Regions from separate parts of the Flavobacterium sp. ARAG 55.4 genome, predicted to be linked through region 3. Evidence: riboswitches for the same ligand, from Rfam matches in the RefSeq annotation. Region 3 holds a riboswitch; each other region holds the start of a gene.
The links. A riboswitch is a leader RNA that binds a small molecule or an ion and turns the genes downstream of it on or off. The one in region 3 is predicted to bind cobalamin.
Positions count from the first base shown of each region.

Region 1: another riboswitch for cobalamin. It lies ahead of ACSV4D_RS01850 (TonB-dependent receptor plug domain-containing protein); the one in region 3 lies ahead of ACSV4D_RS04955 (translocation/assembly module TamB domain-containing protein).
Region 2: another riboswitch for cobalamin. It lies ahead of ACSV4D_RS09595 (TonB-dependent receptor plug domain-containing protein); the one in region 3 lies ahead of ACSV4D_RS04955 (translocation/assembly module TamB domain-containing protein).

Region 1 is NZ_JBPYCT010000001.1:432,177-435,463, reverse strand. Features, by position in the region: gene ACSV4D_RS01860 (GH39 family glycosyl hydrolase) at 1-591, opposite strand, end outside; gene ACSV4D_RS01855 (helix-turn-helix domain-containing protein) at 822-1,394, shown strand; cobalamin riboswitch at 1,452-1,687, shown strand; gene ACSV4D_RS01850 (TonB-dependent receptor plug domain-containing protein) at 1,783-3,287, shown strand, end outside.
Region 2 is NZ_JBPYCT010000007.1:57,648-60,934, reverse strand. Features, by position in the region: gene ACSV4D_RS09600 (hypothetical protein) at 1-20, shown strand, start outside; gene ACSV4D_RS09595 (TonB-dependent receptor plug domain-containing protein) at 101-2,032, opposite strand; cobalamin riboswitch at 2,132-2,387, opposite strand; gene cobC (alpha-ribazole phosphatase) at 2,483-3,004, opposite strand; gene ACSV4D_RS09585 (adenosylcobinamide-GDP ribazoletransferase) at 2,989-3,287, opposite strand, start outside.
Region 3 is NZ_JBPYCT010000003.1:217,420-220,706, reverse strand. Features, by position in the region: gene ACSV4D_RS04965 (alkene reductase) at 1-109, shown strand, start outside; gene ACSV4D_RS04960 (Lrp/AsnC family transcriptional regulator) at 175-636, opposite strand; cobalamin riboswitch at 812-963, shown strand; gene ACSV4D_RS04955 (translocation/assembly module TamB domain-containing protein) at 1,445-3,287, shown strand, end outside.

The DNA of each region.
Region 1 (3,287 bases), on a different contig from region 3:
ATACCAGCTTTCTACTTCTTTCTGACCGTAACGTTCCACAGAATGTTTTACCCATTCGTAAACCAGATTACGCCATTTGTCATAATCTTTTGGTGGATAAGCCCAACCCGTAATAATATCTGTATAAGGATCACCGGGTTTCCAGTAATGACGGTAAGGAGCCGGATGTGTCGAAAGTGCTTCGGGCATAAACCCAATTTGCGCCAGCGGTTTCATGCCGCGTGAAACATAAGTATCAAAAATACTGTCTACAATTCTCCAGTTATAAACCGGATTTCCATCAGCGTCTTCTGTATACGCATTTGTTGAACCCCATTTCAGCGCTGCAATACCATCACCACTTACCAGTAAACTATGTGTTCGCACATATACCGGCACAGGACTTAGTTCTGCAATTTCAGTAAGGAGTTTTTTTCCGTCTTTCATATAAGTATAATTAGGCTCATCATAGCCAAACCATGCCCATACGGGTTTCATAGGTCCAATTTCTTTAGTAAGATCTACTTTGATTTCAGGATTTTGAGCGTGTAGTGCTGCTGCTGTATATACGGTCAAAATAACAGCCAGACAACGTTTTAGTGGTTGATACATAGGTTGGTTTATTGCTTACGGAATTACCGTAAAGTTTATATTTTTTTACAATAGGTTTACTTTTATTCAACAAAGTTGATAAAAAATTATCAGAACAGCATTATAATCAGTATCTTTATTTTCGAATTTATTTTGGCACAAAAAATAATTAGCTTGGACAATTGTAAAATTTAATTGTTCTTTATTTGTGACAAAAATGAGTTTAGACAAACTATTTGAATACTGGCATTTTGGAAAACAAAGCACAAACTAAAAGCAAAACAGAAAACAATCTTGAAGTAGGCGAAAGAATTCGCCTGTTGCGTATCAATCAAAAACGCACTTTGCAAGAAGTGGCAGACAGCTGCGACTTGTCTAAAAGCATGATTTCTAAAATAGAAAACAACAAAACCATACCATCAGTAGCGACCCTGGTAAAAATTGCTTCTGTTCTAGGCACTACTATATCGGGCTTACTGGAACAGCATGGCTGGAATAAAGCCATTGTTACCAGCCGTAAAGAAGCTGTTGAAAAACTGGTTAAAACCGAAAAAGGCTATATGATATTTCCCTATGCATCAGAATACCACCAAAAAAAGATGCAGCCGTTTTTGTTTGTTGCAAGAAAAGGCGAAGTGATTCCGCACCAGTTATCACACGATGGCGAAGAGTTTGTGTTTGTGGTCGAAGGCGAAATGAAAATGCAGGTTGGCGATACCGAATACATCCTGAAAACAGGAGACAGTCTATACTTTAACGCCTTACAAAAACACGGAATTATCCCCATAACCGATGAGGTTAGTTATATTGATATTTTTGTTTGACAAAACTAAACTTCTGCTTTTTTTTTAAAAGAACTCTTTAACCCCAAAAAGTTTAACTACTTTTGCACCCGCAATGGTTTGGCTCTGTTTTTCGACAGCGTCAACTAAGAGGGAATCAGGTGTAAATCCTGAACAAGCCCGTTACTGTAAGTTCCATGCAACATTTTGACAGATTTCACGAAAATGAATTTTTCTGAAAATCAAACTTTTTGCCACTGTCTCGTTCCAACGAGATGGGAAGGCGGATCAAAATGGGAACAAGTCAGGAGACCTGCCACTGCATATCAACTGAAGCTTTCGCGGACCAGAGCTTTCAACACAAATAATCAAAGTAGCATTTGATTTACAATTTTTCCGAAACTACTATTTTTTAGTAAAATAGATTTATATGCCTCTATGTAAGCTTAGATTATATGGTGGGTTTGTCTTGCTCGTATGGATTTTATTCACAAGTTCTCTATACGCGCAGGCTAAACTGACTGTAGTCCTAAAAGAAAAGGACTCTTTAAAAACACAACATCTGAGTGAGGTGATTGTGCCTTCAGGCAAGCGGGAATTTAAAGTAGCATCGCCAATGCCTGTACAAATTTTATCAGGCAAGCAACTGGAAAAACTCAACAGTTTATCGGTTGCTGATGCGATTCGTTATTTTTCAGGAGTTCAACTAAAAGACTATGGTGGAATTGGCGGACTCAAAACCATCAATGTACGAAGTCTGGGAAGTGCACATACCGCAGTTTTCTATGACGGTATGAGCATCAGCAATGCACAAAATGGTCAGGTTGATTTGGGTAAATATTCTTTGGACAACATTGAAGCCATTGAATTATACAACGGACAAAAGTCAACTATTTTTCAGCCGGCACGGGGATTTTTTGCTTCCAACACGCTTTATTTACGAACTAAAACACCTGAATTTAGTGACGGTAAAAACATCAAAATCCGAACTAATTTAAAGACAGGTTCTTTTGGACTTTTTAACCCTTCGTTACTCTACCAACAAAAATTATCCGAAAAATTTGCTCTAACTGCCAGCACTGATTGGACAAAAGCCGATGGTAAATACAAATACCGCTACCAAAAAAAGAATGGCTACGATACCACAGCGGTTCGTCAAAATGGAGATATCGAAGCTTTTAGAGGTGAATTGACATTACATACTCAATTGAACCCATCCATCAAAGGTTCGCTAAAAGCCTATTTTTATAATTCGGAACGTGGATTGCCCGGTGCTATAGTGGCCAATAATTATGAGCATTTTCAGCGACAATGGGACCGGAATTTTTTTGTTCATGGAACGATTCAGAGTTCATTTGATAAGAAATTCGAATTGCTTGTCAATCTGAAATACAGCAAAGATTACAGCCGCTACAGGGATCCGGATTATAAAACACTGGAAGGCGCATTAGATAATAAGTATTATCAGAATGAATTTTATACTTCTGTTGCCACACTTTACACCATTAATTCCTGGTGGAAAACTTCTTTGGCTGCAGATTTTTCGATAAATACCCTGGATGCTAATTTATACCGTTTCCCCTATCCTGCCCGTTATTCGTATTTAGGTGCATTATCCAGCGAAATGAACTGGAATCGACTGGACATTCAAGTCAATCTTCTGGGAACTTATGTTGACGAACAGGTGAAATATTTTCAGCAAGGAGACAGCCAAAGAATTTTTTGTCCCGTTTTATCGGCTTCTTTCCAACCTTCAAATAACAAAAATTTCCGAATTAGAGCTTTTTATAAAGAATCTTTTCGATTGCCTACTTTTAATGATTTGTACTATACATTCATTGGTAACAGCTCATTAAAACCGGAATTCACCACACAATATGATTTTGGAAGTACTTACATTATTGAGCCTAAGAAGTTTTTACAATCAGCTTCCTT
Region 2 (3,287 bases), on a different contig from region 3:
TTTCAAACTTGGAACAATAAAATTTCTATTTTACACCAAACAAAAATCCCATCTGCTTATTTAAAAAGTAGATGGGATTTTTTTAATTGTATCAGCGGTTTTACAAAGTAATATTCAATCCTAATTTAAAGTTTCTGCCTTTGGTACTAAAACCTCTGGCTTCTACAAAGTCTTTATTCAAAATATTATCTGCTGCCGCAAAAAGGTTTAGTCTGTTTTTAATAACGGTATAACGGATATTTGCATTTACTAATTGATAATCTTTCAGTATTTCTGAGTTAACAATAGTTTCAAAATCCGGCGCTGGTCCATAAGTACTATACTCTGTATATCTGTCAGATACAAATTGATAAGTAGCACTAAAAGCTAAGCGGTCAGTTGCCTGAAAATCAATTGCCGAATTTACCTTATGCTTCGGGTTTAAAACTCTTGACTGCTTCTGCATTTCTGTAAAAGTGTAATTAGCACTCCATTTTAATTTGTTTGTCAATTGATACGAAAACATAGTTTCAAATCCTCTGGCTTTATTAATTCCTGAAATATTATAATATTCATAAGTACTCAAATCAAAACCAATAGCATCAGTTTCATCTCTCAAAAAAGCTATAGATGTGAAAGTCAGTTTTTTATTTAATAATTCTAATTCCACTCCTGCTTCCAGTGTTTTATCTTTTTCAGCAACCAAATTCTCATCACCATAAGAAGAATATAACTGATACAAACTAGGTGCTATAAAAGCGGAACTGTAAGAAGCCAATAATTTTATTGGTGTATTTGGTATAGAATACGAAGGATTTAAGTTAAAAACCCAATTATTTCCAAACATACTATGAATGGTATAACGTGCTCCGGCATTAAAATTGAATCCAAAATCAGAGTTATAAACTGCAGTTACATAAGGATCAATCATATTAAAATTAGCTAATTCAGTACGAATATCTACATAATCACTTTTATTAGACATTTCATGAAATTGAAACTGAGCTCCGGTTACCAGAAATAATTCCGGTAAAATGCTGTATTTATTAAATAAATCGGCATTCACGCTTCTTGATTTATAATACGAAAAACTACCATAATTAAAAAGAGCCCTGTCCATTACATTTGCACTCGAGTTAAGGACAATTTCACCATTGGTGTACTTGTATTTTGGAGAAAAACCAATTCTGTATTGTTCTGAAGTGGCAAAATTCTCGATATTATCAGCAAAAGAACCAGCATCAAAATCATTTTTAATTTTATCATAACTGGCAAAGAAATCCAATGCTAATTTGTTATTTGGTGTAAAACCAAACTTTACAATAGAATTTACTCTGGAAAAATGATCAGCTTCAAAGTTTTCAGTATCCAAGGCCGGTTTAGCTTCAGAAATTCCGGTAGTTTCAGTACTGTTTAAAGAGGCAAAATAATTGAACTTCTCCGATTTTCCGTTAAATGAAAATCCCTGATTGTAATCCTGAGCTGAATAATCCTTATCCTTAGCTGTAGTCTGAGTTCCTACATTCATATACACATTTCCTGCAATGGATTTTTTAGCTGCCTTTTTCAAAGTAATATTAATTACTCCGGTAGCTGCTCCAGAACCATAAAGTGTACTGGCCGCCCCTTTCATTACCTCAATACTTTCTACCTGATCGGCTGAAAGTAAACGTAAATCATAGGACAAACTGATTCCGGAAGCATCGGTAACAGGAACACCATCAATTAAAATTAAAGCCTGATGTCCTCTTCCTCCTCTGATATAAAGACCTAAATCTTTCCCATTTCGGCTCTGATTCCCATTTACTTCTACTCCCGCAACTGTACTCAAAACTGAAGCTACTGATTGTCCGGGTCTCTTTTTTAAGTCATCAGCAGTAATCTTTACAATTACTTTTCCGGATTTTTCTTTTGGTAAAGCAAATTTAGAATCAGAAATAACCACTTCTTCTAATTCATTCGTTCCGGAAAGAACAATTCCTTTTTTTTGCGCCACTGCACAGGTACTTATTAATACGAATAACGCACTAATACGAACGATTTTTTGGTTCATTTTAATAAACATTTAATAACAGCTATTTGCTGTTACATGACTAAAAATGGGAGAAAAGCATAGAATGACCCCATACCCAAACCTTTTTTCCCGAAAGTTTGATACTCGATGTATTAGGCAGGTCTCCTGGCTTGCGTCTTGTTGTTTACCTTCCCATTCCATTTTAGATTTAGGATTTTTGATTTTAGATATAACTAAAATCTGAATTCTAAAATCTATAATTAAAACAGTGGTTTTGCAGATAACAACAAGCTTGATAGCTTACAGTTGCGGGTACAGCTTAGGATTTAAACCTAATTCCCTTTTAATGCCATTTTCAAATAGAAAACAGCAACCTCAATACGGCGGCAAAGATAAAACTTAATTCAGCTAAAAATCAAATTTAAAGTACTATTTGGCTTTACTAGCATAAAGCACTAAAAATCAATTAGTTTAAAACACAAAACAAAATCACAATGTTATTTTTATCACTGCTCCAAAATCTACTTTATTAGAAAAAGCATCTTTTAAAGGTAAATTTGAAACCGTACACAAAATACTTCTGATTACTCCGGCATGAGTTACCAATACTATTTTATTGGTATTATTTTCTGAAACAACTGTCTCAAAAAAATCAGTCACTCGTTCGTGTAAAGCAACAAAAGATTCGCCGTTAGGAACAGCGACATTTACAAAATCGTTCATCCAAGGGCTATAATCGGCTTCGGGAATGGCATTCCAGTTTTTTAATTCCCAATCGCCAAAATGCATTTCCATTAGTCGGGAATCGGTAATAACTGTATCTGATAAATACTTTGCTAATTGGGTACAACGCAACAACGGACTGGAATAAACAATAACATCAGCTGGAATTTGGCTTTTTATACTTTCAAATTGATCCAAATAAGGTTCTTTCAAATCCACATCACTTTGTCCGTAGCAAATGCCTTTTTCACAAACTGTCTCCGTGTGTCGGACTAAATAAATTTCCATAATGCAATTGCTGATAAATAAAAAACTACTTCACAAACCTGCTGTGTTGCTCCCAGACAATCTCCAGTGTAACCATCAATCCATTTTTGGAAATAGCGAGCCAGAAAATATCGGAATATGAAAACAGGAATAACAACTAGCAACATTTGTGCGTAAATGAATGAAAGAGCAAAAAGTGGTAACAATCCAAAAAAGAAAGCCCCAATAACTTCTCTCCATGTAAAATTCTGAGCAATGGGTTTGCTTTTACTCGTGGCATCTTCTCTGGAATATTCATGAGTAA
Region 3 (3,287 bases):
CCTGCCTGAACGGTTTGAAAAAAATGCCGGGCTTAGTAAACCGGACAGAGCAACAATGTTTGGAGGCGGAAAACAGGGTTACACTGATTATCCCCTTTGGAACGGATAAAAAAATATTTTTTGTGAATTTAGATGTTTGAAGGCTGTTGAAAAGCTTTTTTTGTCACTGGGCAATCAAATACTAATATTGTGTAGATTTTTAATTTCTGCCATTACAAAAGAACTATGAGTACTACCGATGCTTTCCACTGTGCCTAACTTGTTAAATACAAAGTTTTGGTAATGCTTCATGTCTCGGGCAAAAACTTTCAGGATAAAATCATAATCACCGGAAACATTATAACATTCAATTACTTCATCGATTTTCATAATATCATCAACAAAATTATGACCTATTGTCCGGTCATGCTGTTTGAGTTTGATATTGCAAAAAACAATGAATCCATGACTGAATTTTTCATGATCAAGTAAAGCAATATATTTTTTGATATAGCCGTTATTTTCTAACCTCTTTACCCGCTGAAGTACCGGGGTAGGTGATAAATTTACCTGTAAAGCTAATTCTTTGATTGTCTGATTGGAGTTGTTTCCCAGAATTTTTAATAATAATAAATCTATTGTATCTAATTCTTCCATCGTACTAATTGTCTTTTGTGGTGACAAAAATAAGTATTAAAAAGTTTTTGAATCTATTTTTTATGTATAATTAAGTTTAATTATCTTGTTTTTTAATTTTTGATGGTCTTTTTGAGGTTGTTTGCTAAATTTATAAAGAATATTAAACTAATTGTGTTGATTGGTTCTTTATTTGTTTTATCAAATTGAATTAGGTTTTTTTTTAATAATAAGTGAAAAGGGAATCGTGGGAAAATCACTAACTGTCGCGCTTATAAACTCCATTGCTGGCGGGAGAATATAAAAGAATGTTACAAGTCAGATACCTACCTAATTTAAACAGCTTTGTTGTGTCCTGTATTTAATAATCTATATTTTCTTTCTTTTCTCGCTTAACATCTATAAATGATAAAGAATTTTTTAGAGTGATAAACAATCATTTTAAAGAAAAGATGAGTGTTAACATTCCTAAATCTTTAATAGCCTTTGGGCAGCTGAGATTCTGGCCGAACTGATAGTATCTTTGCCTAAAAAGATTCGTATAGGATTTCATGTATGTGGAGGTAATCCCAGAAAGGTTTGGACATTGTTCGGGCCTTTTTTGTTTTTAAATTAAATTATAATTTTAAAAGAATTTTCTATAATTCTATAAATACATCCCAGCCGCTTTGCAATATCTTCACAAAAGTGTTTTTGTGTTTTGAAAAGAGCAGTCAAAGCTGTAGTTTTATAGAGAAATGCTGTTGTTTAAATTGCTTAAACCCACGGTCAGTTGAACTGTTTTACAAATAAATCAATATGATTTATTTTAATTTATATCTATCTTAAGTTGAAAAAAGTTGCTAAAATTCTATTATACATTTTATTGTTTGTTGTAACAGTTTTTTTATTGATAGTTATTGCTTTGCAGACTCCGTTTGGACAAAATTTTATAAAAGACAAAGCTGTTAGTTATCTTCATGAAAAAATTAAAACAAATATAGCAGTAGGAAGTATTGAACTGGGGTTGCCAAAGAAAATTATTCTGCATGATTTCTATTTTGAAGATCAGTCAAAAGATACTTTACTGGCGGGTAAATCTTTAAAAGTAGACATCAGCCTGTTTGAATTGCTAAATAGTAAAGTTCAAATTAACAGCATTGATTTGCAAGGTGTTACTGCGCATATTAAAGTAAATAAAGATTCTGTTTATAATTTTGATTACATCATCAAAGCCTTTGCTACTGAAGAAAAACCTAAGACTGATGAGAAAGGAATGGAAATTTCTATCAGGAAAATAAACCTTGATTCGATAAAATTTAAATATGATGATACAGTTGCAAAAAACAATATTGATGTATTTGTCAATCACTTTGATACCCAAATTAAAAATTTTGATTTAAATAATCTCTCTTTTAATATTCCAGAAATAAACCTAAACGGTTTACAATTAAATCTAACTCAGGATTTAGTCGAAGCAACTAAAAGAGTGGCTGAAAAAATCGAAGAAGAAGCTGAAACGAATGTTTTAAAATTGCAGTTAAAAGATATTCTTCTTGAAAATATTGATGTCAGATATAAAGATGCTCTTACAAATCTGGATACCAAAATCCGGTTTGAAAAATTGAAAACCAATGTGAAAACAATAGATTTGGAAAAGCAAATCATTGCACTGAAATCATTGGAATTAAACAATACAAATGCTGAACTTACCTTAACCAAATCTGTAAAAACAACAAAAGAAACGAACAAAGAGGCTGTCGAAAATTCCGGATTAGCCTGGAAAATTGATGTGAATGCAGTTTCTATCAGCAATCTTAATTTTATATTTGATAATAATAATGAAATTCAGACTAAAAAAGGAATTGATTACAATCATCTAAAATTAAATGAACTGAGTTTTGACGGAAAAGCTATTGCTATAAGAGATAATGATTACAGCGGAACGGTCAATTCTTTTACTTTCAAAGAAAAAAGCGGATTTCAGTTAGACGCGTTAAAAACAAAATTTAATTATACTTCAAAGGAAGCATCTCTTAAAAATTTATCGTTAAAAACACCACAGACTAATTTACAGGATAACATTTTGGCAACTTATCCATCTATTGAATCCATTAGTAAGAATCCTGAAAAGCTCACTTTAGATGTCCATTTAAAAAACAGTATGCTGGCATTTAAAGATATTTTATTATTAGTGCCGCAACTGGAATCGAATGCTGTTTTTAAAAATAATCCTAATACTATCGTGAATTTTAATGCGACAGTAAACGGAAAACTGGATGATTTAAAAATTACCACTTTCAAGGCTGACGGGATTGGGAATACTAAAGTGGATATGAAAGGAACCATCCGGGGATTGCCTGATTTTGAAAAATCAGTGTTTAATCTGGCTATTGCCAACTTTGAAAGTACGGCAAAAGATATTACTGCTTTTACACCAAAAAATACGATTCCGAACACGATTCAGCTGCCTCAGAAATTTAATTTAAAAGGAAACTTTAAAGGAAGTGTGGCTGCCTTTGAAACTAATCTGGATTTAAAAAGTTCTTTAGGAAATGCTATTGTGGAAGCAACTTTTGACCAAACCAGAAAAAATAATGAAAAATATATAGCTGATGCCAGCGTTACTAATTTTGATGTAGGGAAATTGATTAAAAACAAACAATTAGGAAAGATTACCGCCAATGCTACTG